DNA from 4 places in the Pseudomonas sp. FFPRI_1 genome. Region 1 is predicted to be linked to each of the others. Evidence: riboswitches for the same ligand, from Rfam matches in the RefSeq annotation. Region 1 holds a riboswitch; each other region holds the start of a gene.
What was found. Region 1 has a riboswitch for cobalamin ahead of ACZ5BO_RS17625 (TonB-dependent receptor). Riboswitches for the same ligand answer to the same signal wherever they lie in the genome.

Region 1 (7,211 bases):
CACTGACCTCCGTCAGGCTGACCGCGGCGTTACTCTTCAGCTGCGCGGCAAAGAAGTTGTAGTCCTGGCTCATGCCTTTTATCTCTTGGTCCTTGAGGTCATCGATGGTGCTCCGATCCTGGTCGGGGTTGTGCTGGACAGGCGTCCTGCTCCCCGTTCGCGGGCCTACCCCAGTTGCAGGAAAAACCCGCCGAGCTGGGCACCTGTCCGTGCTGCAAAGTCTTCATCGAGAAACAGGTAGCCCATGCCATCGGACAGAATGCCTTTGTGCGCAGGCAACGCCTGGTCCAGGTCGCCCCCATAGATCGACAGCCTCCGGCGCCCTGCAGGAAAGGACAGCGCCGACTGCAACCAGGCATCCACGCCATCCAGCTTGGAAGCCAGGTTCTCGTCATCGTCAGGATCGGCGTTCGCCAACAGGCGGATGCTTCCCCGTTCCAGCAGCGGCGCTGGCGCCTCATGGCGTTCAGCTGCGGCGCGAAGGTAACCCATGACCACCGCTTCGCAGGCACCCTCCCGGGCACGCAGCCTTCGGTAGTGGGCCACCTCGCCGGGCTGATAGGGGATGAACAGCGAAACCCAGTAGCCGCTGCCCTTCAATGCCGGGCAAAACCAGCTGCCTGGAATCGCCAGCAAGTGGGTCAAGGGCACTCCTTCAGCGTCACGTGGCCAAGCCAGCGCCTGTGGCAGGCAGGCCCCGCCTCCCGCATAGGCAGCGTCGCCGGCAGGCGGCTCGGGGCTGAAGAGCAACTCGTCAAACATCCGTGTCTCTCCGTTCGGTTGTCGCCGGCATCGGCAGCCGAGTGAATGGGCTGTGCCGCCGATCAGGCGGCGCGCAGATTACCACGGTCAGCGGGTTATTCCGTACAGCCCGCCTCCTGCCCGCCCTACTGGCCTGATGCCATTGACGAGATCCCCTCAAGGGTGGTCCCATGCGCGCCAGTTTCAGGTGTCCCATGTCGTCGTGCATGGGGTTAAACGGGAAGCCGGTGCGTCATTTCGATGATCAGTCCGGCGCTGCCCCCGCAACGGTAAGCGAGCGAAGCATTCGACAGACCACTGTGCCAAGGCATGGGAAGGTGAATGCTTCATGCCCCTCGCAAGCCCGGAGACCGGCCTGCAACTTCGTTTGACAACCCCGCGGTGGGCGGGCGCAGTCCGGTTTGCGTGGGCGCGGCTGCCCGCGATTCCCTATGCGTTGTTCCCTCCGGGATTCATTCATTCCTTATCAGTAGTAGGAATCATGTCCCGTAACTCTCTGTTTCAATATCTGGCGAGTCCTTCGCTGCGTTTTACCCTCTTGCCGTGCATGGCCATGTGCACCTCGGTTTTCGCGCAGGAGCAATCCTCCCTGGCGTTGCCCGAGACTCAGGTCAGCGGGGTTTCAGAGCACTTTGAACTGCCCCTGAATACGCCCCTGCCCGCCGGCTCCCGTCTCAACCTGAGCGCCCTGGAGACACCGGCCAGCACCAGCAGCCTCGGCAGCGACGCCATCCTTAACCGCAACAACCTGACCGTGCAGGACGCCGTCACCCGTTCACCGGGCATCACCAGCGCGGCCACGCCGGGCAATGGCAACACCGCGCTGTCGGCCCGCGGCTTTACCGGGCACACCTCGGTCATGACCCTGTTCGACGGCGCACGCCTGTACACCGGCGCCGGCAGCCAGACCTTTCCAGTGGACCCGTGGATGATCGAGCGCATCGACGTGATTCGCGGCCCGGCTTCGGTGCTGTATGGCGAAGGGGCCACCGGCGCGGTGATCAATGTGATCCCCAAGAAGCCCTTCGACGGTGACATCCGCAACCGCCTGCGCCTGGGGTATGGCTCCAATGATCGCCAGCAACTGGGCCTGGACAGTGGCGGTTCGCTGAGTGACACCCTCAGCTATCGCCTGACCCTCAACCAGCAACAAAGCAATGGCTGGGTGGATCATGGCGAATCCCGCAACCTGGCGCTCAGCGCCGCGCTGCGATGGCAGGCCAGCGATGACCTGAGCTTCACCCTGGCCCATGAACGGGGCGAGAGCGAACCCTCGAACTATTTCGGCACCCCGCTGATCGCAGGCCAGTACCGCGACAGCCTGCGGGACAAGAACTACAACCTGCGCAACGCCGTGCAGCGTTACAACGACGAGTGGACCCGTTTCAATACCGACTGGCAGCTCAGCGACGACGTCAGCGCCAGCAACCAGCTCTACTACATCAAGAGCCGCCGCCACTGGCGGAACGCCGAGGCCTACAACTGGATCAGCGCCCGGGACCAGTTGCTGCGCGGTGACTACCTGGAGATCAAGCACGACCAGGAACAGATCGGCGACCGCCAGAGCTTTACCTTCAATCACTCGCTGTTCGGCCTGGACAGCAGGACCGTGGTCGGCCTGGAGTACAACCGGATCCGCTTCGGGGTGGCCAACAACTCGCCCTACAAGGACCTGGGGGGTGACTACATCGCCCCCTGGAACCCTGCTCCCGGTTACTTCCAGAGTCAGTCGCCGTTCTCGGCGCAGACCGAAAGCACGACCCGCACCTTTGCCCTGTTTGCCGAAAACCGCCTGCAGCTGTCGGAGCGCTGGTCCCTGGTCACCGGCATTCGCCGCGACCAGAACCACATCGACCGCAATGACCTGCGAGCCGATTCCCGCAGCGACCGCAGCCTGAGCGGTGGCAACTGGCGAGCCGGCCTGGTGTTTGCCGTCACTGACCAGCTCTCCCTGTATGGCCAGTACTCCACCAGCGAAGACGGGGTCAACAACCTGATCAGCCTGAGCCCGAGTCAGCAGCAGCTGGACCTGACCGAATCCAAGCAGACCGAATTCGGCCTCAAGCAGCAGTTTTGGAGCGGCCGTGGCGAATGGACCCTGGCGGCCTACCACATCGTCAAGAAGAAGCTCCTGACCACCGACCCGGTCACGCGCCTGGCGCAACAGGTTGGCCAACAGTCCTCCGACGGCCTTGAGGCCTCCCTGGAACTGGCCCTGGAGCAGGGCTGGAAGGTCTCGGGCAACGCCTCGGTGGTGCGTGCCGAATACGATGATTTCAATGAAATGGTCGGCGCAAAACCGCTGTCTCGCGCAGGCAACCGCCCCACCAATGTGCCGCGACGCACCGCCAACCTGTGGCTCAACAAGGCGCTGACCCAGAGCCTGGAGGCCGGCATGGGCCTGCGCTACGTCGATGCCCGTTATGCCAACACTGCCAACACCGTCGATGTCCCGGGCTACACGGTGCTGGATGCCAACCTGGGCTGGCAGGCCCTGCCCGATGTGCGCCTGGGCCTGCAGTTGAACAACCTGCTGGATCGGCGTTACGCCGTGGCCCAGCAGAACAGCGGCCAGCAATGGTTGATGGGCGAGCCCCGTTCATTCTTTGTAACCGCGGACTATAGCTTCTGACCCAACGACTGCCGGCGGCCTGCTGGTCGCCGGCAGCCTCTGCCAATCGAGGTTGCACACCGGCCTGGCGCCGCTTTCCCTTGGTCCAGCGCCTGTGCCTGCTTGCGCTGCCGGCATTGCCACCCCATCGCCAATCAATGTCTATGCTCTGACAGGCGCACTTTGTGCGCCGTCCCCGGATCTTCTCCACCACATGGAAAGCAACCCTATGAAACCGCTCCGCACGCTTGCGTACGCTGGTGCCTTCGCCTCGACCCTGTTCACCTGGAGCCTGAGCGCTCATGCCGCAGACATCCCCCTGGGCAGCCAAGCCATGGAGGGGCATATCGTCACCCAGGTTCTGGCGGTGGACCCGGCCAACTACCAGGTCACGGTAGAAGGCCTGGACAAGAGCCCGGTGCCGATCCAGCTCACGGACCAGGCCAAGGCCCTGCACAACCTGAAAGTCGGCGACAAGGTCGACATACAGGTCATGCGCTCGGTCGCCTACGTGCTCGACACCAACGTTGGCGGCGCCCCCGGGGTCAGCAACGAAACGGTGACGGTGCGTGCCACCCCGGACAATCCCAACCCGGGTGGCGAGGCTATTCGCCGGGTCAAGGTCACCTCGAAGATCACCCAGATCGACTTGAACCAGCATGAGGTGACCTTGCTGCCGCCGGAAGGCAAAGTCAGGGTCCTCAAGGTTGAGGATCCTGACCTCCAGGTCCGCATGAAGAAACTCCAGGTCGGTCAGACCGTCGATGCCATCTACACCGAAGTGCTGAAAGTCAAAACCTCACGCTAGGCACGTGCATGCGCCCGCAACCGCCGGGCGCGGTCGAGCAGGCGCGTGGCGCCGGACGAGCGCTGGAAAGGCATGCGCGCGGATCGGCCATAGACACCGCTCATGCCCCTGCCCTGCGCTGAGGATAAGCACAGGGCCTGGGGCCGCGGCTATTGGCACAGGCTGTCAGAACTTCTCCGGGATATGCCGGTACGGATAGTCCGCCTCGCGATAGCCGTCCGGCTTCTGGCGCTTGGGCAGGGTCACCTTGGCGCGGGGCACGGCCTTGTACGGAATGCGGCTGAGCAAGTCGGTGATGATGTTGAGCCGGGCCCGGCGCTTGTCGTTGGAGTCGGCCACCAGCCAGGGGCCGTACTCGGTGTCGGTGGCCTTGATCATCGCGTCCCTTGCCCGCGAGTAGTCATACCAACGGCTATAGGACTTGAGGTCCATAGGCGTCAGCTTCCAGATTTTCCGCCCGTCCTTGATCCGCGCTTGAAGCCGGCGGGTCTGTTCCTCCTCGCTGACCTCCAGCCAGTACTTGAGCAGGATCACCCCCGAGTCGACGATGGCCCGCTCCACCAGCGGTACGGACTTGAGGAAGTTGTCGGCCTGGGCTGGAGTACAGAACCCCATCACGCGCTCGACCCCTGCCCGGTTGTACCAACTGCGATCGAAGATCACCACTTCACCGGCGGCGGGCAGATGCGGCACATAGCGCTGCAGGTACATCTGGCTCTTTTCCCGATCGGTAGGCGCAGGCAACGCCACCACCCGGAACACCCGCGGGCTGACCCGCTCGGTAAGCGCCTTGATCGTCCCACCCTTGCCGGCACCGTCGCGCCCCTCGAAGATGATGCAGATCTTGATGCCCTTGTGCATCACCCACTGCTGCAACTTGACCAACTCCACATGCAGCTGCTGCAGGTGAGCCAGGTAGTCCTTGTTCTTGAGCCTGGAGCGTTGGGGGCTGGTGCCCTTTGCGGCGAGCTTCTTACCTTTTGCCATGGTCAAAGCCTCACAAGTACAGGTCACTGGTTGACAATGACCAGGCTTGAAGGTCCAGACTCTGGTCGCGTATGTCCGGCTCGGGCACAGGGAAAACCTCTGTCGGCGCGGGCCGGTTTGAGTGTAGTGCGAAACAGTCCGCTGACGATTCTGGGCCGTGATTTCGCGGGAAACCCTTGCAATTCCTGGCCCCCGAATCGCACTTTACAAAGCCTCAAAACACACTAACGTCCAGATGAAAGTAGATCATCTGGGTCTATCGCGAGGAGAGATGACAATGGCTACGTTCGAACCCGGACACCTGCATATCGAGCGCCATGCGCTGAACAAGGACGACGTCAGCTACAACCTGTGCATCGACTACCAAGTCACCCAGGACCCCAGGGAAGGCAAGGGCATGCTGTTCACCATGCATGGCAGCATCCAGGGCAAGGAGCTGAAGGAAACCTTCTACCTGCCCAAGGACCAGGCCTACAACTTCGCCAGCAACGTGACCAAGATCGCCGAGAAATACGGCATTCCCAAGGCCATGAGCAGCATCGGCTCGATCCACAAGCACTACGACGCCATGTTCGAAGATGTGCGGGTACAGCTGAACATGAAGTCTGGCGATCCGGTCAACCCTGAACATCTGGAATGAGCCGCTGCAGCGGTCTTAGATCCGTTGCCGCGGCATCACGGGGGGCTGCAGTTGCTGCCGGGGCAGCCTCTCGGAGCCGCTGCGGGGATTTCCCGGATCGGTAGACGGATCAGGGTGAGCCGGTCCGTTGCTGCCGGTTCCCCTAGGGTATGGCGTAGATCTTGAACAACTGCCCGGGGTATTGCCGCCAGGTCTGCGCGGCGCTGCAGCGGGTTCGGCCCCCTGCCCCCTGTCGTCCGCAGGGCGGGCAAAAAATCAAACCTTTGCCTGGACCGGGGCTCCATCGTCAGGCGCCCCCCAGCGTCGCCCCTACTTCGAACAGGCCATTGCCCGGGCCTTGCTCAATCGCTGAGCGCTCCTGCGTCCCGCACGGGTGATGTGCCGAACCGCGCCCTCTCCCGCCAATGGCCGGTGATTCTTATCGGCCGCGCCTGCAACGGCCAGCGCGGCCGACACAGGCCAGGCAAGCAGATTGAACTCCGCCCTCCCCGGACTTTCCCAAGCAATAGAAGCCGGTTCGCCCAACGCTAGACAACGCTCTCTGGAGTATCTCAATGGCCCAGCCCCTCGATGAGCACCCGCACCCACACGACGTCGACGCCACGCCGCAGCCTGCCAGCAAGTCGCTTCGCGGTGGCCCGGCAAAGGCATTGCAGTACTGCATCCAGCGGCATGACGCGAGCCACCTGCACTATGACTTTCGCCTGGAGCTGGACGGTGCCCTGAAGAGCTGGGCGATTCCCAAGGGGCCGTCCCTGGACCCCAGGGTTCGGCGTCTGGCGGTGCATGTCGAGGATCATTCGCTGGACTACGTCGATTTCGAAGGGCGCATCCCTGAAGGTCATTACGGCGCGGGCGAGGTGATTGTCTGGGACCGTGGGGTCTGGATTCCCGAGGGCGACCCGCATCAGGGGTATGCCAACGGTAGGCTGCGCTTTCGCCTGCAAGGGGCAAAGCTTCTGGGCAACTGGAGCTTGTTCCGGACCCGCATGGCCGGCAACCAGGAGCAGTGGCTGCTGGTCAAGTCTGCCGATCCCCAGGCCCGCCAGCAGGAAGACTACGACATTCTGCAGGCGCGCCCCCACAGCGTACTCAGCGAGCGCACCTGGCTGGCGCCCAATAGCCAGTCGTCCAGACCGCAGTCCAGGGGCGTTAGCCGATGGAACCTGGTCGGCCTGCTCTGGGCGCGGCTCGTGGGGCAGTGGTACCTGGTGGCCCTGAACCTGCGCCGCTTGCAAAAAAGCACCGCGAATGAGCAGAAGCCGATCTTGGAGTTGCCCCGATGAACCCAGCCACCCTGTCCTTCCTCCAGGTTTTCGCCCAGCGGCCCCAGGGCCTGGACCTGGACCTGGACCCGCAATTGCAGCGCTGCCTTGATCAGTGCAGGGCCTGCGGCCTCGATC
Region 2 (7,211 bases), 980 kb from region 1:
GGGCCGCCCAGAGGCTGTCGAAGCCGTCCAGGGTGTCGATCACCCGCGGGGCTTCGCCCTCGCCGCACAGGGCCTTGAGCGCCTTGCGAAAAGCCTCGCCCAAGGCCCCGCCTTGCAGGCCGGGGCCGACGAACAGCACCCGTTGATAGTCTTCATGCATGTCGGTCGGCCTCAGAAGCGGTAGGTGTAGCGCACTTCGGTGGTGAAGGGGCGCCCGAGGTTGTCCACCGCCGGCGAGGTGCTGGTCATGCTGGTGGCGTAGTCGCGGTCCAGCAGGTTCTCCACCAGCAGGCTCAGGCGATGTCGCTGGGGGCCATCGAGGTAGCGGTAGGCGTCGGCATCCACCACCGAGTAGTGGCCGTAGTCGACCTTCTTTGGGCTGTCGATCTGGCCGATGTAGCGGATCGCGCCGCCCACGCCCCACATCCGGTCCAGCGACTCGAAGCCCAGGCGCGAACGGGCGAAGAAACCGGGGATGTTGCTCAAGGTCACGCCGTTGCGCGACTCCACCAGGTTGCGGGTCAGGTCCGCCGAGAGGTTCCACTGCGGGCTGAACTGCCAGCGTCCGTCGGCTTCGATACCGCGGACCCTGACCTGTGCCTCGCCGTTGACGAAGTGGATCCCATCGAGGGCAATCAAGTCATCGATCTTGCGCCGGTAGGCGGTGACGCTGGCGTTGAACTCACCGGCCAGCAGGCTGCCCTTGTAGTCCAGGCCCAGCTCGGCATTGACGCTCTTTTCCGGCTTGAGGTCGGGGTTGCCCTTTTCGTCGTCCTCGTTGGCGTAGAGTTGCTCGGCGTTGGGCAGCTTGAAGGCGCTGCCGTACTGGCCGCGCAGTTGCCAGTTAGCGTTGAGCTCATACAACGACGTGAGCATGCCCACCGTGGCGCTCTCGCCGCCGCTGATCTTCTCGTGGCGCACGCCGAGGCTCGGGTGCCAGTCGGGCAGGGCCTCGAACACCGGGCGCAGCTGGGTGTACAGGGCGCTGGCCCGGGCCTGTTTGTCGTCGATCTTGAGCACATCGTCCTGGCCCTTGAACCACTGGTTGTCGCTGCCGAACACCAGGACGTGGCCGCCGTCCAGTTCGGCCTTGCCCTCGGCCTGCAGGCCCCAGTCGGTGAAGCCCCAGTAGTCGTTGTGGTTGATCACCTTGGTGGCGCCGGTCTCGGTGCTGTTGATCCGCGTGTAGCGGGTGTCCCAGTCGTTGACATGGCCCTTGACGAAGTAGCTGAAGCGTTCGTCCAGGCGCTGTTCGAAGGTCGCGGTGGCGATCTGCTGGATACGGTCGTTGGTGGTCTTCTTGTTGTTCACCGCCCGCGCGAAATCCAGGTTGGCATCGCTGTACTGGTAGAACAGTTCCAGGCGCGAGTCGTCGGCAAAACCCTGGATCGCCTTGGCGCCGAAGGTGCTCACCTCATAGGCGCGTTTCTTGTCCCGGGTGCTGGCGCTGTAGGCGCTGTTGCGAAACGGCTGGTAGCCATCGGAGACGTTGTGGCTGACATAGGCCAAGAGGCCCAGGTCGCCGAAGCCGTTGCTGACGATCCGTTCCACCCGGGCATCGCCGCTCCTGCCCATGAAGCTGTCCAGGCCCAGGTTGACCTCGCCCGAGGCTTCGCGGGTTTGCGGGCTGCGGGTGACGATGTTGATCACCCCGGCCACCGCCTGGGTGCCGAACAGCAGGCTCTGGCCGCCCTTGAGCACTTCGATGCGCTCGATGGCGTTGGCCGGCAGGGTGTCCAGGTACAGGCCGCCGTACAGGCGGTTGTTCAGGCGCACGCCGTCCAGCAGGATCAGGGTGTCGTCGTTGCGTCCGCCCAGCAGCGAGTAGGTGCCGTAGTCGAAGGGGCCGTTCTTGGGCGCCACGTACAGGCCCGGCACGTACATCTGCAGGACCCGGGTGATGTCGCTGCTGGGGCCGGCTCGCTCGATCTGCTGGCGCTCGATGATCTGCACCTTGCTGCCGAATTTCGCCATTTCGGCGACGGTGGTGGACTCCACCGATGGCGCGGAAACAAATTGCTGTTCAAGTCTGAGGGGACCGTCATCGGCCAGGAGCAGGGGGCTGAACAGGCAGCCGAGCAAGGCGCCACTCAGGGAGTGGCCAGGGGTGCGCCAGGTGCGCACAAGGGACGTATCGATTGTGGTCATTCTTGGTCTTCTCGAAGGTGACTTCGGGAAGCATGCAGGAGAAGGTATCGGCCACGCGCACGAGACCATACCGGCCCATGCCCGCCCACCGCAGGATTGCCAAACACAGGCTTCAGGCCGGTCTCCGGGCTCACGAGGCTCGCTGCATTCGCCTTCCCATACCCAAGTACAGTGGCCTGTTGAATGCAGCACTCGCTTACCGTTGCGGGGGCAGCACCGGACTTGCCGCAAAGGGCTCACCGGTTTCCCGTTTCACTTCATGCACGGCGGCATGAGGCACCTGAAACTGGGCGGCATCTGAACATTGCGCCACAGCTTCGTCAACGTTGCACTTGCATGCAGGTGTTGCCGGGGGCCGGGGATGAACGCCGGTCGGCTGCAAGCCGCTGTGGCTGGGGCTGGCGGATTGCGGCCGTGGCAATCCGGCGGCGCGCCTCGCGGAGCGGCTGCCCGGGTGACGCGGCGCCATGGCCCGTGAGAGCGCCGGGGTTGTTGGGCGCAGCCTGTGTCTGCGAGCGTGGTTCGAGCCCGGGGCTAGAGCAATGCCGGATCCTGGACCAGGGCCGCGTTGCGGGTGGTCCAGCCTCTGGTGGCTGGCGTCAGGTGGAGCTGCGCCTGGGTCGCTTGGCGCGCAGGGCAGGCCAGCAGCGAAACCGCCCGCACCGTGTCCCCCGGTTGCAGTTGCAGGCGCTTGGCGGTCAGGCGGTCCACCAGCAGGCTGCCGGAGACCAGGCGCCCGGGGGCGGCGGTGATGCGGCAGTTTTCCAGGCGCCGGTTGTGAATCAGCCAGATCGGCGCCTGGTCGTCCGGGCTGCCTACCCGCAGGGGCAGGACCTGGCTTTCCCGCACGCTGCGGACCTTGGCCACTTCGGCTTCGATCAGCGGCCCGCCGTCGAAAATGTCGATGCAGCCCTGATGGCTGAAACCTTCGTCACGCAGGATGTTCAGGGCCTGCTCGGTGCTGGCGTGGGCCTGGCCGATGGCGGCCTGGGCCTGGGGGCTGAGCAGGCAGGTGTAGAGCGGCTGGCGCGGCATCAGTTCGGCGATGAACGACTTGCTGCCCAGGCTCGACAGGCGACTGGCCTGCTGGAAACCCATCTTGAAGAAGTGCCGGCCCAGGCTGTCCCAGAACGGCGAGCGGCCCTGGTCATCGAGCTGGCCGCGCAGTTCGGCCACCAGTTTGTCGCCGAACAAGCCAGGGTACTCGGCGACGAACAGCAAGCGCGCAGTGGACAGCAGGCGGCCGGTGTAGCCCTGGCGCTGGTCGCGCCGCAGGTACAGCGAGCAGAGCTGGGATTGCCCGGTCATCTCGTTGCACAGGAACAGGGTCGGGATCTGTTTCTCGATGCCCAGCTCCGGGGCACTGCCATGGGTGGTGCCGACCCGGTAGTTGTAGCAGGGTTCGCGCAGGCCGATGGCGCCGCTCAGGCCACAGACCCCGATCACCTGCTGCTCGTCGTCCTCCATCACGAACAGGTAGTCGGCGTCGGCCCGCTCCACCTGGCCGGCAAACGCCCGTTGCGCCCAGCGCAGCCGATGGGCCAGGTGCTCGGGCTCGGAGGAGAGGTTGTTCAGCTCGCGACAGCTGCCTTCCAGCAGGTTCAGGACCGCCGGCAGATCGGTGAGGCGGATCGGACGCACGATCATCGAACAACTCCTTGTCGCGTTCCCGGGCAGTGGCGACGCCGGGACGGTAGTGACCCGCGGTTCACAGGGCAACGCCCCGCACCGCTTCGCCCGGGGTCAGTTGCAGGGCCTGCAGCATCGATGCATCCAGGCCGACCACATCGCCGGGGGCTTCGTCGAGGGGGGCGACGATGGCACGAAACCCCTGCAACCGGTCATTGCTCAGCAACCAGTGCCGGCCCTGGCCACTCTGGGGGCTCAGGTGGCAGATCGCGACGCGGCTCTGGATGATCGAGCGTAGCTGGTTATTGCGCGCCTGCAGGGTCGGTCCGGCATCGAACAGGTCGACATACTGGGTCGGCGCAAACCCCTCGTCGACCAGGATGTCGCAGGCTTCCCGGGCATCGGGGTGAATCCGGCCGATGCAGTCCTGGGCCGGTTGCGCCAGCATCGGGATATACAGCGGGTACTGGGGCATCAGTTCGGCGAGAAAGCCACGGCCCTGCAAGGCGCACAGGCGTTCGGCCTCGACATAGGGCAGGTCGAAGAAGTGCTGGCCCACGGCTGCCCAGAACGGCGACTCGCCGGTGTCGTTGCTGTAGCCGACGATCTCGCTGATGCAGCTGTCGGCGAAGCGTTGGGGGTGGGCGGCGATGAACAGCAGGCGCGCCCGCGAGGTCAGTTGGGCCAGGGGCGTGCCCTCCAGCTCCGGGTCCACGTGGAAGCTGCGCAGCAGGGTCTGCTCGCTGAGGTCCTGGCACAGCGACAGGGTCGGCACCCCGTGCTGGATGTTCAGTTCCCGGGAGCTGCTGATGAAGGGTCGGTTGCGCAGGCTGTAGAAGGGGCTGGAGAACCCCGCGGTGGCGAGGATGTCCGAGCAGCCGCGCAGTTGGCCGCTGTGCGGGTCCTCGAGCACCAGGAAATAGTTTTCCGGGCCCTGGCTGGCCTCGGTCTTGGCAAAGGAGGCCTCGGAATCGAGGATCTTCTCTCGCAGGTAGGCTTCGTCGTCCACCAGCGAAGTCACGCCCAGCAGGCGTTCGCGGGCCAGACGCCGCAGTTGGGGCAAATCGGATAACGCCACGGGACGCAAGGCCAGCATGGGTGTACTCCTGTATCGAGGGCCGCTTTGCCCTTGGAGGCAAAGCGGCCAGACATCACTGTCGGTGACCACGCAGTTCCACGGCCGCGGCATCCTGCGGCCTGTTCCCGGGGCGGCTCTTGCTGGCCGCTTCCGGGGTGGCGCGGCGCCGTCGGGCGCCGCGCGGGTGCGACTATTGCTTGAGCGGATCGGGCAGGGCGCCGCCGCTGCCCAGCTTGTTCAGCAGGAACAGGTAGACCAGCCCGGCGAGAATCCAGATGGCCCCGAGTTTCTGCGCGTCCACGCCCATGTTGTACATGATGGCGCTGACGATCACGAAGCCGATCACCGGGCAGATCAGGTGACGCACCACCTGGCCGGATTTCTGCCGGCGCCAGTAGAAGTTGATCACGGTGATGTGCAGCAGCATAAAGCCGCTCAGGGCGCCGAAGTTGACCAGTGAGGTCAGGGTGTCCACCGAGTTGATGAACAGGTAGCAGATCAGCAGCGACAGCACCGCCACCAGGTAGATGCTGATGTGCGGGGTGTTGTGCTTGGGGTGGACCTTGGCCAGCACCTTGGGCAGCTTGCCGTCACGGGCCATGCCGAACAGCAGGCGCGACACCGCGGCCTGCGAGGTGATGGCCACCGCCACGCCCCAGGCCAGTGCCGTGGCCACCCCGGTGAGGGTTGCCAGCCAGCTGCCGGCGGCCAGTTCGGCGATCTCGTAGAAGGCGGTGTCGGCGGACTTGAAGCCCATGCCGGCGGCCAGGTCAGTGGCGATCCAGGTCTGCACCACGAAGATCGCGCCCATCACCACCAGGGTGATCAGCGCGGCGCGGCCGACGCTGCGGCCCGGGTCGCCCTTGACCTCTTCGGCGAGCGTGGAGATGGCATCGAAGCCGAGGAACGACAGCACCGCGATCGACACACCCTGCATCAGCATGCCGAAGTGGAAATTTTCCGGGCTGTACAGCGGCGCCAGGGTCAGTTGGCCGTTGCCGGCGCCACCGTGCAGGGCATTCCAGGCGTAGAACAGGAAGATCCCCAGGACCACCAGTTGCGCCAGCAGGAACAGGATGTTCATCCGCGCGGTGAAGGTGATGCCCCTCAGGTTGACGAAGGTCGCGCTGACCAGGAACGCCAGGATGAAACCGACCTTGGGCACTTCCGGGTACAGGTGGTTGAGGGCCATGGCCGCGTAGACATAGAGCAGCGGCGGAATCAGCAGGTAGTCGAGGAGCATCAGCCAGCCGGCGAGAAAACCGACATGGGGGTTGAGGCCGCGCTGGGCATAGGAATAGACCGAACCGGCGATGGGGAAGGCCCGGGCCATGGCGCCATAGCTCAGGGCGGTGAAGACCATCGCCACCATGCCGATGATGTAGGCCAGGGGCACCATGCCCGGGGCTTCCTGGTTGACGTAGCCGTAGACCCCGAACGGGGCGATGGGGATCATGAAAATCATCCCGTAGACCACCAGGTCACGCAGGCTCAGCCCACGCTTGAGTTCCTGTTTGTAGCCGAATTCTTCAATCTCCATGAAGCCGTTCTCCTTGAGCCTGTGTTAGTGGGTAAAGGCGTGGCCTTGGGGGTCGTCATTGACACCGCGGGCCGCGCTTTCGTGTTTGAACCTGGCAGGGTTTAAAGACACACCACAGCGGTTTTTCTAGTTGTTGTACCGGTCCTGCAAACAGCTTTTCTGGCGCGCCGGGTGAGTCCTTCGGGGCGCGCCGGTGAAACCTTCCTGCACCAGCGGCTACAGCAGCGGCGCCAGTGTATCGCTCCAGTGCTGCACCGCCTCCTGGGTGCGCAGCAGATCGTTGCGTACCTCGATCAGCACCGACGCCAGGCCACGGGCATCACCGTGCACCGGCACGGTCATGTCGCTCAGCGGGTCGATCTCGTAGGGCTGGTTGCCGGCGACCTTGATCGGCAGGCTCCACAGCCCTTCGAGGATTCGCGCCGCGTAGTCGGTGGCGCTGCCATACAGCACGCCGACCTCCAGCGAACGCGGCTGGCCGTAGTAGATCGGGGTGAAGCTGTGGATCCCCACCACCCGCACTTCGCGGCCCTGGGCCAGGCGCCGGTCGATGATGCGTTGCAGGCGCTGGTGGAACGGGGTGAACAGCTGCTGGCGGCGGTACTCGCGGGTGGCCTCGTCCAGTTGCTGGTTGCCCGGCACCTGATAGATCTCGCTTTGCAGCGGGATGCTGTCGGGGGCATGCCGCGGGCGGTTGAGGTCGATCAGCAGGCGCGAGTAGTTGGCCGCGATCAGCGTCGCGCCCAGGGCCTGGGACAGGCTTTGGGCCAGTTCCAGGGCGCCCGGGTCCCAGGCGATGTGCTCGCGCGCCGCCAC
Region 3 (7,211 bases), 970 kb from region 1:
ATCTGCACCGGCTCCCAGCCGGGTTGCTGCAACTGCGCCAGGGGGCCCTGCAGCGCCGCCTCGATCAACTGGCCAGCGTAGAGCTCCAGGCGCTCGCGGGTATCGCCGGCGGTGCGCCACAGGGCGCCGTCGAGGGCTTGCAGGGGTTGCGGACGGCGGCCGGTCCAGGGTTCGGCGAGGGCACAGTCCAGCGGGTCGAACCCCAGCTCGAAGGCCTTGGCCAGAGCCCGCAGCAGGCTGGCGTGCGGGCCCTTGCCGTCACCCCGGGGAATGCGCAGCAGGGCCAGCAACGTGTCGATGCGCAAGCGCCCCTCGGGGGACTCACCGAACACATGCAGGCCATCACGGATCTGCGATTCCTTGAGGTCGCACAGGTAGGTGTCCAGGCGCGGCAGCCAGATCGCCGCATCGGCGTCGCTGTCGAGCTGTTCACCGAGCTGCAGTTCGCGGTCGATGTGGGTCTCGCGCACCAGCTTGAGAATGTCCCGTTGCAGCTCCCGGGCCCGCCGTGGGTCGAGCAACTGGGCTTCGTAGTATTCGTCTGCCAGCAGTTCCAGGTTGCGCAGCGGGCCGTAGGTTTCGGCGCGGGTCAGGGGCGGCATCAGGTGGTCGATGATCACCGCCTGGGTGCGACGCTTGGCCTGGGCACCCTCCCCCGGATCGTTGACGATGAACGGGTAGATGTTCGGCAGCGGCCCCAGCAGCGCATCGGGCCAGCATTGCTCGGAAAGGCCGACGCCCTTGCCCGGCAGCCATTCCAGGTTGCCGTGCTTGCCGACGTGGATCACCCCATGGGCGCCGTAGGTCTGGCGCAGCCAGAAGTAGAAGGCCAGGTAGCCGTGGGGCGGCACCAGGTCCGGGTCGTGGTACACCGCGCTGGGGTCCACCTGGTAACCCCGGGCCGGCTGGATGCCGACGAACGTCAGGCCAAAGCGCAGGCCGGCGATCATCATCCGCCCGTCGCGGTACATCGGGTCCTGTTGCGGCGGGCCCCAGCGTTCCAGCAAGGCTTGCCGGTTGGCCTCGGGCAACGCCTGGAACAGCGCCAGGTACTCGTCCAGGGCCAGGCTCTGCTGGCAGGGGCGCTGGTCGAGGCTGTCCAGGTCATTGCTGACCCCGCCGAGCAACTGCCGGATCAGCTCGGTGCCGCTGGCCGGCAGTTCGGCAGGCAGCGGATAGCCTTCGGCGTGCAGGGCCTTGAGGATGTTCAATGCCGCGGCCGGGGTGTCCAGACCGACGCCATTGCCGATGCGACCATCCCGGGTCGGGTAGTTGGCCAGCACCAGGGCGATGCGTTTCTGGCCGTTGTCCAGGCGCCCCAGCTCGACCCAGCGCCGCGCCAGCTGGGCGACGAAATCCATGCGTTCGGGCTGGCCGCGGTAGCAGACCACGTCCGACTGGCTGCGCTCGCTGCGCCAGGCCAGGTCCTTGAAGCTGATGGGCCGGCTGATGATCCGTCCGTCCAGTTCCGGCAGGGCGATGTGCATGGCCAGGTCCCGGGGGCCCAGGCCCTGCTCGCTGTCCCGCCAGCCCGGTTCGTTGTCCTGGGCGCAGATCGCCTGGATCACCGGGATATTGCGACGAAACGGCCGCAGGTGCGGGGCTTCGGGGCTGGACTGGGCAAAGCCGGTGGTATTGAGGATCACCGCGGCCGCGGTTTCATCCAGCCAGTCTTCCACCTGGCTCAGGCAACCGGGCTCCTTGAGGCTGGCCACCGCTATGGGCAAGGGGTTGAGGCCCGCCGCCAGCAAGCGCCGGCAGAACAGGTCGATAAAGCCGGTGTTGGCCGCCTGCAGGTGCGAGCGGTAGAACAGCAGCGCCGCCACCGCCTGTCCCTCCTGCCAGTCGGCCTGCCAGTCGCAAAGGGCGGCCTGGCTTTTGTGCGGGTGGTAGATCGCCGTGCGCGGCAGGGTCTGCGGTTCGCTCCAGGGGTAGTCGCGCGCCAACAGGCCGCTGGCCAGGCAGCGGTAGAAATTCAGCGCGTTGTCGCGCCCGCCCTGGCGCAAAAACTGCCACAGGCGGTCGCGCTCACTGGCAGCAACCGTGCTCAAGTCGCTGAGCTCCGGGTCCGGGCGGTCGTCACCCGGCACCAGGATCAATTGCACCCCGCGCTGGGACAGTTCCACCAACTGCTCGACGCCGTAGCGCCAGTAGGCGATGCCGCCGTGCAGGGAAATCAGGATGACCTTGGCGTGGCGCAGCACCTGGTCCACATACAGGTCCACCGAGGCGTGGTTCTGCACCTGCATCGGGTTGGCCAGGCGAAAGCTGGGGTAGTCCGCGGGCAGCTGCTCGGCGGCGTCCGCCAGCAGCGCCAGGCTGGAGTCGCCGCTGCACAGGATCACCAGCTCGGCGGGGGTTTGTCCCAGGTCGGCAATGTTGTCATCCGACACGAAACCGCCGGGCTGGGTCCTGAGCAGGTGCATGGCTTAGACGCTGAGGGCAGCGCGCAGCTGGGCTTCCAGCTGGGCGGCGTCCAGTTCCTGGCCGATCAGCACCAGGCGCGTGGTGCGGGCCTCATCGGCGCCCCACTTGCGGTCGAAGTGCTTGTCGAAACGGGTGCCCACGCCCTGGATCAACAGGCGCATCGGCTTGTTGGGGATGGCAGCGAACCCCTTGACCCGCAGGATGCCGTGCTTGACCACCAGCTGGGTCAGGGCGTCCAGCAGCAGGCTTTCATCGGCTTGCGGCAGTTCGATGGAGATCGAGTCGAAGGCATCGTGATCATGGTCGTCGTGATCGTCATCGCCGTCGTGGTGATGGTCGTGGTGGCTGTGGCGGCTGTCGATGTGTTCCTCGGAGCCGGCTCCCACGCCCAGCAGCACGTCCAGGGGCAGGCGCCCGCTGCTGGCTTCGATGACCTTGACCGCCGGCGGCAGCTCCTCGGCCACTTCCAGGCGGACCTTGGCCAGGTCTTCGGGGCTGATCAGGTCGGTCTTGTTGAGGATCACCAGGTCGGCGCTGGACAGCTGGTCGGCGAACAGCTCATGCAGGGGCGATTCGTGGTCCAGGTTGGGGTCGAGCTTGCGCTGGGCGTCCACCTGGTCGGGGAAGGCGGCGAAGGTGCCGGCGGCCACCGCCGGGCTGTCGACCACAGTGATCACTGCGTCGACGGTGCAGGCGCTGCGGATTTCCGGCCACTGGAAGGCCTGGACCAGGGGCTTGGGCAGGGCCAGGCCGGAGGTTTCGATGAGGATGTGGTCCAGGTCGCCACGGCGCGCCACCAGTTCACGCATCACCGGGAAGAACTCTTCCTGCACGGTGCAGCACAGGCAGCCGTTGGCCAGCTCGTAGACCCGGCCGCTGGCCTCTTCCTCGGTGCAGCCGATGGAGCACTGCTTGAGGATCTCGCCGTCGATGCCCAGCTCGCCGAATTCGTTGACGATCACTGCAATGCGCCGGCCCTGGGCGTTGTCCAGCATGTGCCGCAGCAAGGTGGTCTTGCCCGAGCCAAGGAAGCCGGTGACGATGGTGACAGGGAGTTTGGCCAGTGTTTTCATCGGATGCCCTTTTGGCAAAGCAGGTGGGCAAACGGGACGAGAGCCGCAGCGCCAGGCGCACGGAGATTTCGCCACCGGATCACCCCGCCCGGTTGTAGTGAGAATCTTGGATCGAGGCAGGTCTCCTGGCTGAGGGCTGGCCGGTCGTTGGCACCGGCGCTTGCTGCGCCTTCCCGCCGGCGTCGTCGACGCTCGTGCAGTGGCCTTGCAGCAATCAAACCCTTCACAGTTGCGGGGGCAGCCGCGGCATCGACCGCGTTCCCTTCTTAGCTTCGACCCCTGGCCGAAGAACCTCGAAGGCGCAAGGCTACGCAGAGCGCGGGAGACGGTCAATCGGCAATGCGCCGACCAGCCGGCACCTGCGCCTGCGTTCATGGCAATTGACGCCCCTGCCCCGCCCATGATTTGCTACGCGCCTTGTTACGGGTGCCCTTCACAGGGTGAAACGGGAAACCGGTGAATCACGTGCTTTACTACAAAGTCGTGACCAGTCCGGTGCTGCCCCCGCAACGGTAAGCGAGCGAAGTGTCGAATCCACTGTGCCAAGGCATGGGAAGGCGACACTTGCCGGCACGGCATGACACTGCCCTGCCCCTCGCAAGCCCGGAGACCGGCCCGCAACACACAGATAACAAACCCGCGGTGGGCGGGCGCTGTTGCAAACCCTGCGTGGCCGTCACGCGGGGTTTTCCTGCGCCGCTCCCCGCCGACACTCCAAAGGGAAGCGCCATGTCGATCATCAGCAGCACCAGCCATACCACCACCAGCACCTCCACCCTGAGCCAGCGCCTGGTGGCCGCCATCGGTGCCTCGATCCTGGGCGCGTGCCTGGTGTACTTCGCCGGTTTCTCCCATATCGAAGCGGTGCACAACGCTGCCCACGATACCCGCCACAGCGCCGCGTTCCCTTGCCACTGAGGCCTGCCGAGATGATCAAGCGTATCGCGCAAACCGCAGGTTTCACCGGGCTGCTGGCCGCCCTGCTGCTGACCCTGCTGCAAAGCTTCTGGGTCGCCCCGTTGATCCTCCAGGCGGAAACCTATGAAAAGGCCCCCGCGGCCGAAGTCCATGAACACGCCGAGGGCGCCATGGCCGGGCATAGCCACGACGCCGAAGCCTGGGAACCGGAAGACGGCTGGCAGCGCGTGCTGTCCACCACCGGCGGCAACCTGGTGGTGGCAGTGGGTTTTGCCCTGATGCTGGCCGGGCTCTACACCCTGCGCGCACCTAACCGCACCTCCCAGGGGCTGCTCTGGGGCCTGGCCGGCTACGCCACCTTCTGCCTGGCGCCCACCCTGGGGCTGCCACCGGAATTGCCGGGCACCGCGGCCGCCGATCTGGTGCAGCGCCAGGTCTGGTGGGTCGGCACCGCCGCCTCCACCGCCGTGGGCATCGCGCTGATCGTGTTCGCCCAGAACTGGCTGCTGAAGATCCTGGGTGCGGCCATCATCGCCGTCCCTCATGTGATCGGCGCGCCACAGCCGGAAGTGCACTCCATGCTGGCTCCCGAAGCCCTGGAAGCGCAGTTCAAGATCGCCTCGCAACTGACCAATGCCGCGTTCTGGCTGGCCCTGGGGCTGATCAGCGCCTGGCTGTTCCGGCGCAAGGGTGCGGCCCCGTACTCGGCATGAGTGATTCAAGCGCAGCGCCGACCCTGGTGGTCGGCCTGGGTTGCCAGAAAGGCTGCCCGGTGACCACGCTGCGCGCCTTGCTCGACCAGGTCCTGGCGGCACACCAGTTGCAGACCGCGCAGGTCTTGGCCCTGGCCAGCATCGACCTCAAGCGCAACGAGCCCGGCCTGCTGCAACTGGCGGAGCAACTGGAACTGCCGCTGACCTGTTTCAGCAGCAGTCAACTCGCCCCCTACGCCCTGCGCCTGAGCCATCGCTCGCAGATCGCCTTCGAGCGTACCGGCTGCTACGGCGTGGCCGAAAGCGCTGCCCTGGCCCTGGCCGAGCACCTGCATCAGCAGCCCGCCAGGCTCTGGGTGCCCCGCCAGAAATACGCCCAGGCCACCCTGGCATTGGCCGCCTGCCGGTAGAATCGCCGATAATCCCCGCCCTCGATCATGAGCAATCTTCATCTGAAGCGGCGCTACCGCCTTTTTTTCACAGGAAACAGCCATGACTGTCTACTTCATCGGTGCCGGTCCCGGCGACCCCGAATTGATCACCGTCAAGGGCCTGCGCCTGATCCAGCGTTGCCCGGTGATCATCTACGCCGGCTCCCTGGTGCCCCAGGCGGTGCTTGAAGGGCATCACGCCGAACGGCTGGTCAACAGCGCCGAACTGCACTTGGAACAGATCATCGAAGTGATCAAGCAAGCCCATGACCAGGGCCAGGATGTGGCCCGGGTGCATTCCGGCGACCCGAGCCTGTACGGCGCCATCGGCGAGCAGATCCGCTGCCTGCGGGAGCTGGGCATTGCCTTCGAGATCATCCCCGGGGTCACCGCCACCGCCGCCTGCGCCGCGTTGCTGGGGGCCGAACTGACCCTGCCGGACGTGTCCCAGAGCGTGATTCTCACCCGCTATGCCGACAAGACCGCGATGCCGGCCGGCGAGGAGTTCGCCAGCCTGGCGGCCCATGGCGCGACCATGGCGATCCACCTGGGGGTCAATCACCTACCGAAGATCGTCGCCGAACTGCTGCCGCACTACGGCGCCGACTGCCCGATTGCCGTGGTGCACCGCGCCACCTGGCCGGATCAGGACTGGGCCCTGGGAACCCTGGCGGACATCGTCGATCAGGTGGCGGCCAAGGGCTTCCGGCGCACGGCACTGATCCTGGTGGGCCGGGTGCTGGCCACCGATGCATTCAGCGAATCCTCGCTGTACCGCGCCGGGCACGCCCACCTCTACCGCCCCTGAGCCCACCTGCCCACCCGTAGGAGCTGGCTTGCCAACGAAGGCATCCTCGGTATCGGTGCAAGGCTCGAGGGCCCATTCGCCGGCAAGCCGGCTCCTACGAGGTTGCGCGCCTCCCATCATTGCCGCGCTGGACGCTTTGTAGGAGCTGGCTTGCCAGCGAAGGCGTCTTCGGTATCGGTGCAGGGCTCAAGGGCCTATTCGCCGGCAAGCCGGCTCCTACGAGGTTGGGTGCCGCCCATCATTGCCGTGCCTGACACCTTGTAGGAGCTGGCTTGCCAGCGAAGGCGTTCTCGGTATCGGTGCAGGGCTCGAGGGCCCATTCGCCGGCAAGCCGGCTCCTACGAGGTTGGGGGCCTCCCTTCATTGCCGCGCTGGACGCTTTGTAGGAGCTGGCTTACCAGCGAAGGCGTTCTCGGTATCGGTGCAAGGCTCAAGGGCCTATTCGCCGGCAAGCCGGCTCCTACGAGGTTGGGCGCCTCCCATCATTGCCGTGCCTGACACCTTGTAGGAGCTGGCTTGCCAGCGAAGGCGTCTTCGGTATCGGTGCAAGGCTCAGGGCCTATTCGCCGGCTTGCGGCATAAAAAAACGGCGCTCACGGGGCGCCGTTTTTTCAAGTCGCAGCGAACGCCTTAGTAGTAGGCGTTTTCTTTCTGCGTGTGGTCAGTGACGTCACGAACGCCCTTGAGCTCGGGGATGCGCTCAAGCAAGGTGCGCTCGATGCCTTCCTTCAGGGTCACATCGGCCTGGCCGCAACCCTGGCAACCACCGCCGAACTGCAGGACGGCAATGCCATCCTCCACCACCTCGATCAGGCTGACCTGGCCGCCATGGCTGGCCAGG
Region 4 (7,211 bases), 1.9 Mb from region 1:
GAAAAGGAACTGGCAGAGTTTTCTGACAGCAAGCCTTACCAGTTGCCAGTTCTGGCCGACAGCATCCTCGAGCGCGGCATGTCCCTGATCGGTACCCGTTACCGTTTCGGCGGTACCTCGGAAGCCGGCTTCGATTGCAGTGGTTTCATCGGTTACCTGTTTCGTGAAGAGGCGGGCATGAACCTGCCACGCTCCACTCGCGAAATGATCAACGTCAAGGCCCCTCTGGTGGCGCGTAACAACCTCAAGCCGGGTGATCTGCTGTTCTTCAGCACCAACGGCCGCGGGCGCGTCAGCCACGCCGGGATCTACCTGGGGGATGATCAGTTCATCCATTCCAGCAGCCGTCGCAGTGGCGGTGTGCGGGTCGATAGCCTGGGCGACAGCTACTGGAGCAAGACCTTCATTGAGGCCAAGCGTGCACTCGCCATGGCTCCAACCGTGGTCACTGCGCGCAAATAAACGGACTATTTGTAGGGCGAAGTTAAAGTCTTACTTGAAGTTTGGCGTGTAGACGCTAGAATCCTGATCTATTGTTGAAACTAACCGCGTGAGCCCTGCTTACGCGGTTTTGTTTTCAGTGTCACGGCAGAGAAAGCCGCATCCCGATCAGGATTGTTCAGCTTATGTCGACCTCAGCCCGCATCATCCTCATTGCCTTCGCAGCGCTGCTCAGCGCTTGTGCCAGCCGTACCCCGCCACCTGCGCCTGTGGTACGTGCTCCGGTATTCAACGCCCCTCAAGCCTTTTCTCCGGTTGCCGAAGACGTGCTGTTTCGTGCATTGGGTCTGGTGGGAACGCCTTATCGCTGGGGTGGCAATACCCCGGATTCAGGGTTCGATTGCAGCGGCCTGATCGGTTATGTCTACCGTGATGCGGCAGGCATCTCGCTACCGCGTTCGACCCGGGAAATGATCGGTATGCAGGCGCCTGACGTGGGCAAGGGCTCACTGCAGACCGGCGACCTGATCTTCTTTGCCACCAATGGCGGCTCCCAGGTCAGCCATGCCGGGATCTACGTCGGTGAAGGGCGTTTCGTGCATGCGCCGGCCACCGGTGGCACGGTGAAGCTCGATAGCCTGTCCAAGGCCTATTGGCAAAAAGCCTACCTGAGCGCCAAGCGCGTGCTGCAGCCGGAACACCTGGCGCACAATCCGTAAGCCAACCTGATCGAGGTGCCCGTGACAGCCCGTACGCTCAACCTCGATGACACCCTTTACCAATACCTGCTGGACGTCTCCCTGCGCGAGACGCCCTTGCTGCGCCGTCTTCGGGATGAAACCCAGGCATTGCCCACCGCTCGCTGGCAGGTGGCGCCCGAGCAAGGGCAGTTTCTGGCGTTGCTGGTCAAGCTGATCGGGGCTCGTCGTGTGCTCGAAGTGGGGACGTTCACGGGCTACAGCGCCTTGTGCATGGCCCAGGCACTGCCTGAGGATGGTTCGCTGACCTGCTGTGATCTTCCTGGCGATTACAACGCGACGGCCCGTCGTTACTGGCAGGAGGCCGGTCTCGATCAGCGTATAGAGCTGCGCTTGGCGCCTGCGCTGGAGACGCTCGTCAAGCTGGAGCGAGCAGGGCAGGGCGAGAGCTTCGACTTGATCTTTATCGACGCCGACAAGGCCAATTACCCGGTCTATCTGGAGTACGCATTGCGCTTGCTGCGGGTCGGAGGATTGGCTGTGTTCGATAACACCTTGTGGAGCGGTCGAGTGCTGGAGGTCGATGCGCAAAGCGAAGACACCCGAGCCATCCAGGCGCTCAATCGCGCCTTGAAGGATGACTCGCGCATCGACCTGTCGTTGCTGCCTTTGGGGGACGGCTTGAGCCTGTGCCGCAAGCGCTGAATCTATTGTGTCTTGGCAGCGGAAACTCGCCAGATCTTGTTGCCGACGTCATCGGCGACCAATAGATCGCCTTGCTGATCGATCACCACACCCACCGGGCGGCCCATGGCGTTCTCGTCGCTGTCGAGGAAGCCGCTGAGCACGTCGATAGGTTGTCCCTGGGGTTTGCCCGCACTGAAGGGGACGAAAATCACTTTGTAGCCGCTGTGGGGCTTGCGGTTCCAGGAGCCGTGCTGGCCGATGAAGACGCCCTCGGTGAACGGTGCTGGCAGCTTGCTGCCTTCGGCGAAGGCCAGCCCCAGCGACGCCGTGTGCGGGCCGACGGCGTAGTCCGGAGCGATCGCCTTGGCCACCAGGTCGAGGTTCTGGGGTTTGACCCGCACATCCACATGTTGCCCGTAGTAACTGAAGGGCCAGCCATAGAAGGCGCCGTCCTTGACCGAGGTGATGTAGTCCGGCACCAGGTCACTGCCGATCTCGTCCCGCTCGTTGACTGCGGTCCACAGTGCGCCGCTGGTGGGTTCCCAGGCCAGGCCGTTGGGGTTGCGCAGGCCGGTGGCAAACAGGCGGTGCTTGCCGCTGGCGCGATCCAGTTCCCAGATCGCCGCCCGACCCTGTTCCTTGTCCAGACCATTTTCGCCGACGTTGCTGTTGGAGCCCACGGTGACGTACAGCTTGCTCCCGTCCTTGCTGGCGATGACGTTCTTGGTCCAGTGATGGTTGAGGGGGCCGCCGGGCAGTTCGGCCACTGTGCTGGCGGCTGCGCTGATCCGGGTGTCGCCGCTCTGGTAGGGGAAGCGCAGCAGCTTGTTGGTATCCGCTATGTACAGGTCATTGCCCACCAGGGTCATGCCAAAGGGCGAGTTGAGGTTCTCCAGGAGCACCGTGCGGGTTTCCGCCACGCCATCGTGGTCCTGATCCCGCAGCAGGGTAATGCGGTTGGCGCTGGGTACTGCGGCGCCGGCCCGGCCCATCACCTTGCCGGCGATCCAGCCGCGAATACCCTGGCTGTCATCCGGCTTGGGCGGCGCATTGGTTTCTGCCACCAGCACGTCGCCATTGGGCAGCACATAGAGCCAGCGCGGATGGTCAAGGTTTTCGGCGAAGGCATTGACCTGGGTGCCGGGCGCGGCCACGGGTTTCGCCCCCTGAGGCCATCCAACGGCCGGGGCAATGTTGACCGTCGGAATCAGCGTCGGATTGGGCTCCGGCAGTTTGGGGGTCGGTCCGGTGCCGTCCGAAACCTGCAGGCTGGAGGTTTCGCCGCAGGCCGTGAGGCTGGCGGCAATGGCGATAAGCAAGGCGTGGCGAGCGTTGAGCATGCGAATTTCCCTATGAGTGCACGGACGTCGTAGTCATAGAGGAGCATAGCCAGTGGATGGTTCCGCCCGATCAGCGTGCTTCCTTGAACAGTACAGCGACCCCGGGGTGATAGTTGCCGGCGTCGTTGCGCAGCTTGCGATAGGCGTAGGGGAAGTACCAGGCCACTGCGCAGCAGTGTTCCTTCTGCAATTCATCCAGCATGTCCTGGAGTTCTTCGGGAGTGGCGCTGTGCTGGGCCTTTTGTGGGGCCACGAACAGGCAGCCGAGCTTCAAGTCGCTGGCGTAGCTGATCTTTTTCGCGTCGCTGGCGATGTCCAGCAGTGCCTGGGTCAGGTGCAGGCTGTTGACCCGTGGCCAGCGTTGGGTGACCTGGAGATAGGCGCGCTCCTCCTTGGTGGCCAGGTACAGGTCGGTGCGGGCATTGCGAGCACCTTCTTCCTGCTGCTTTTTGCTCGGGCTGTGTTCCAGGCTGACCATCTCGGCCATCCAGGCTGCTGCGGAGAGCAGTCCCAGGTTGGCCTGTTCGTCGAACCAGTACGGGGTTTCGTTATCACCGCGAATCGCGTTGTAGCGGTCAATGCAATCGAACCAGCGTTCCAGCATCGGGCGCATAAATTCCAGTTTTGGATTGCTGATGATCATGCCTTGCATCGAACTCACCCCTTATTGTTGTGTGGCTGGACTTCATGTCCGGGAATGTGGCTATTTGATATCACTGCTCTGAGTGTGGCACAAGATTGGCGTCATTTTGTTGATGCAGTGCAGTTTTGTGCGGTGAGCGACAGCCGGCTTTAATTGACGCTCCACCCCCAACCCTCTAACCTTCGCGACTTGTTTCAGGTGCTCTGTGGCCGGTGGCCGACAGAGTGAAACAGGGAAGCCGGTCAGGGCCTGTTCCAGCGATGGAATGGGCGACGATTCCGGCGCTGCCCCCGCAACGGTAGATGAGTCAAGACTGCGTTGGATGCCACTGTGTCGATGACACGGGAAGGCGCGCAGTCCGGCAGCCATGCCCCTCATGAGCCCGGAGACCGGCCTGATCCATCCAACGGCATCACGGTGGGCGATGCCAGGCTGACGCCATCTGTTTGTTTTCCTGCCCGCCGTTCCCCAGCCCCAACGGAGAGCTGCCCCATGAGTGAATCCCCCGATCGTGACGAGCGCCATCTGGCGCGCATGTTGCGCAAAAAAGCCGTGATCGATGAGCGCATTGCCAACGCGCCGAATGAATGCGGGCTACTGCTGGTGCTGACCGGCAATGGCAAAGGCAAGAGCAGTTCGGCCTTCGGCATGCTGGCGCGTTCCATGGGGCATGGCATGCAGTGCGGCGTGGTGCAGTTCATCAAGGGCCGCAACAGCACGGGCGAGGAGTTGTTCTTCCGCCGTTTTCCAGAGCAGGTGCGGTTTCATGTGATGGGCGAAGGCTTTACCTGGGAAACCCAGGATCGCCAGCGGGATATCGCTGCTGCCGAGGCTGCCTGGGCCGTTTCCAGGGAGCTGTTGAGCGACCCGGCCATCGGTCTGGTGGTGCTCGATGAACTGAACATCGCCCTCAAGCACGGCTATCTGGACCTGGATCAGGTGCTCAGTGACCTGCAAGCCCGTCCGCCCATGCAGCACGTGGTGGTAACCGGGCGCGGCGCCAAGCCGGAAATGATCGAGCTGGCCGATACGGTCACCGAAATGGGGGTGGTCAAGCACGCCTTCCAGGCTGGCATCAAGGCGCAGAAAGGTGTCGAGCTGTGAGTGTGAATTCATGACCGACATTCGTCATTGCCCCGCGGTATTGATTGCCGCACCGGCCTCTGGCCAGGGCAAGACCACGGTGACCGCAGCCCTGGCTCGCTTGCACCGTAATCAGGGGCGCAAGGTGCGGGTGTTCAAGTGCGGCCCGGACTTTCTCGATCCGATGATCCTGGAGCGCGCCAGCGGCGCTGCGGTGTACCAGCTGGACATGTGGATGGTTGGCGAGCAGGAAAGCCGGCGCCTGCTCTGGGAGGCTGCAGGCGAGGCCGATCTGATCCTGATCGAAGGCGTCATGGGGCTGTTCGACGGCAGCCCCTCCAGCGCCGACCTGGCCCGGCATTTCGGCGTGCCGGTGCTGGGGGTGATCGACGGCACGGCCATGGCCCAGACCTTTGGCGCCTTGGCCCTGGGATTGGCGCGCTACCAGCCGGACTTGCCGTTCGCCGGAGTGCTGGCCAATCGGGTCGGCACCTTGCGCCACGCACAGTTGCTTGAGGGCAGTCTCACCGAAGGCTTACGTTGGTACGGCGCCTTGTCCCGGGAAACCGGGATCGAGCTGCCGAGTCGTCACCTGGGGCTGGTGCAGGCCAGTGAGCTGAATGACCTGGACCTGCGCCTGGATGCTGCCGCCGAGGCCCTGGCTGGCAGCTGCGAAGTGGCGCTGCCGCCGGCGGTGGCGTTTGCCCCGCCGCTGCCAGCAGCCTGCGAGCCGTTGCTTGCAGGCGTGCGCATCGCTGTGGCGCGGGATGAGGCGTTTGCCTTTACCTACGGCGCGAGCCTGGACCTGTTGCGGGCCATGGGCGCGCAATTGAGCTTTTTCTCGCCGATCCACGATCGGCAATTGCCCGAGGCAGACAGTTTGTACCTGCCGGGTGGCTACCCCGAGCTGCACCATCTGGCGCTGGCGCAGAACACTCCGATGCTGGAGGCCATCCGCGCTCACCATTGTGCAGGCAAGCCATTGCTCGCCGAGTGTGGCGGCATGCTGTACCTGCTGGATGGCCTGACCGACGTCGAGGGCCAGCGTGCGCAGTTGCTCGGCTTGCTGCCCGGTGAGGCGGTGATGCAGAAGCGCCTGGCTGCCCTGGCCCTGCAGGCAGTGGAGCTGCCGGAGGGTAGCTTGCGTGGTCACACCTATCACCATTCGCTGACCAGTACCGAGCTTGAGCCCATAGCCCGGGGCCTGAGCCCCAACGGTGGCCGCGGCGCGGAAGCGGTGTACCGCAACGGGCGGATGACCGCCTCTTATGTGCACTTCTACTTCCCGTCCAATCCGGTGGCGGTGGCGGCGCTGTTCCTGCCCGACGGGGCTGTCGGTGCTGAGGGTGTCGCGGGTGACTGATCAGGCTTTTTCTGCGGCCGAGCGCGACGCGGTCTACCGCGCCATCGCCGAGCGGCGCGACATGCGTCACTTCGCCGGCGGCAGTGTCGAGCCGGCGCTGTTGCAGCGCCTGCTGGAAGCGGCGTACCAGGCACCGAGTGTTGGCCTGATGCAGCCCTGGCGCTTTATCCGTATCACTGACCCTGAGCTGCGAGGGCGGATCCAGCGGCTGGTGGAGGAGGAGCGGGTGCGCACCGCCGAGGCGCTGGGCGAGCGTTCCGACGAGTTCATGAAGCTCAAGGTCGAGGGCATCAATGACTGCGCCGAGGTCCTGGTAGCGGCATTGATGGACGGGCGTGAACGGCATGTGTTCGGCCGCCGGACCCTGCCGGAAATGGATCTGGCCTCATTGTCCTGCGCCATTCAGAACCTCTGGCTGGCCGCGCGCAGCGAAGGCCTGGGCATGGGCTGGGTGTCGCTGTTCGAGCCCCAGGCCCTGGCCGAGCTGCTGGGGTTGCCGGCCGGTGCCAAGCCTGTGGCGGTGTTGTGCCTGGGGCCGGTCACCGAGTTTTACCCGGCACCGATGCTGGCGCTGCAAGGCTGGGCGCAGCCACGGCCGTTGAGTGAGTTGTTGTATGAGAATTGCTGGGGAGTGAGTCAATGAGTGTGGCGTTGCTGAGTGTCGCCGGGGTGGCGCTCGATGCGCTGCTGGGCGAACCCAAGCGCTGGCATCCGCTGGTGGCGTTCGGCCGAGTGGCGGATCGTATCGAGCAACGTTTCAACGCTGCCGGCCGTGGCTGGCGCAGCCACGGAGTGACCGCCTGGGTCCTCGCGGTGCTGCCCTTGACCCTGCTGGCGACGGCACTCTCCTGGCTGCCCTACATCGGTTGGCTGGTCGAGGTCCTGGCGCTGTACTGCGCCCTGGGTTTGCGCAGTCTCGGCGAGCACGTCGAGCCTGTGGCCCAGGCCTTGCGCAG

Region 2: another riboswitch for cobalamin. It lies ahead of ACZ5BO_RS13325 (TonB-dependent receptor plug domain-containing protein); the one in region 1 lies ahead of ACZ5BO_RS17625 (TonB-dependent receptor).
Region 3: another riboswitch for cobalamin. It lies ahead of ACZ5BO_RS21855 (CbtB domain-containing protein); the one in region 1 lies ahead of ACZ5BO_RS17625 (TonB-dependent receptor).
Region 4: another riboswitch for cobalamin. It lies ahead of cobO (cob(I)yrinic acid a,c-diamide adenosyltransferase); the one in region 1 lies ahead of ACZ5BO_RS17625 (TonB-dependent receptor).

The regions. Positions count from the first base shown of each region.
Region 1 is NZ_AP029168.1:3,965,243-3,972,453, reverse strand. It holds gene ACZ5BO_RS17635 (hypothetical protein) at 1-73, opposite strand, end outside; gene ACZ5BO_RS17630 (hypothetical protein) at 166-762, opposite strand; cobalamin riboswitch at 931-1,135, shown strand; gene ACZ5BO_RS17625 (TonB-dependent receptor) at 1,310-3,394, shown strand; gene ACZ5BO_RS17620 (hypothetical protein) at 3,603-4,181, shown strand; gene ppk2 (polyphosphate kinase 2) at 4,347-5,168, opposite strand; gene ACZ5BO_RS17610 (DUF5064 family protein) at 5,446-5,808, shown strand; partial or broken gene ACZ5BO_RS17605 (DNA polymerase ligase N-terminal domain-containing protein) at 6,363-6,968, shown strand; gene ACZ5BO_RS17600 (acyl-CoA dehydrogenase family protein) at 7,091-7,211, shown strand, end outside.
Region 2 is NZ_AP029168.1:2,989,298-2,996,508, forward strand. It holds gene ACZ5BO_RS13320 ((2Fe-2S) ferredoxin domain-containing protein) at 1-160, opposite strand, end outside; gene ACZ5BO_RS13325 (TonB-dependent receptor plug domain-containing protein) at 172-2,148, opposite strand; cobalamin riboswitch at 2,247-2,447, opposite strand; gene ACZ5BO_RS13330 (arginine N-succinyltransferase) at 2,683-3,795, opposite strand; gene ACZ5BO_RS13335 (arginine N-succinyltransferase) at 3,857-4,873, opposite strand; gene ACZ5BO_RS13340 (APC family permease) at 5,046-6,395, opposite strand; gene ACZ5BO_RS13345 (N-formylglutamate amidohydrolase) at 6,612-7,211, opposite strand, start outside.
Region 3 is NZ_AP029168.1:4,939,298-4,946,508, forward strand. It holds gene cobN (cobaltochelatase subunit CobN) at 1-2,426, opposite strand, end outside; gene cobW (cobalamin biosynthesis protein CobW) at 2,430-3,500, opposite strand; cobalamin riboswitch at 3,599-3,811, opposite strand; cobalamin riboswitch at 3,908-4,133, shown strand; gene ACZ5BO_RS21855 (CbtB domain-containing protein) at 4,230-4,418, shown strand; gene ACZ5BO_RS21860 (CbtA family protein) at 4,430-5,131, shown strand; gene ACZ5BO_RS21865 (cobalamin biosynthesis protein) at 5,128-5,541, shown strand; gene cobM (precorrin-4 C(11)-methyltransferase) at 5,624-6,370, shown strand; gene nfuA (Fe-S biogenesis protein NfuA) at 7,001-7,211, opposite strand, start outside.
Region 4 is NZ_AP029168.1:5,889,799-5,897,009, reverse strand. It holds gene ACZ5BO_RS26170 (C40 family peptidase) at 1-462, shown strand, start outside; gene ACZ5BO_RS26165 (C40 family peptidase) at 627-1,160, shown strand; gene ACZ5BO_RS26160 (class I SAM-dependent methyltransferase) at 1,182-1,844, shown strand; gene ACZ5BO_RS26155 (PQQ-dependent sugar dehydrogenase) at 1,847-3,166, opposite strand; gene ACZ5BO_RS26150 (hypothetical protein) at 3,237-3,818, opposite strand; cobalamin riboswitch at 3,989-4,221, shown strand; gene cobO (cob(I)yrinic acid a,c-diamide adenosyltransferase) at 4,302-4,913, shown strand; gene ACZ5BO_RS26140 (cobyrinate a,c-diamide synthase) at 4,924-6,255, shown strand; gene bluB (5,6-dimethylbenzimidazole synthase) at 6,248-6,898, shown strand; gene cbiB (adenosylcobinamide-phosphate synthase CbiB) at 6,895-7,211, shown strand, end outside.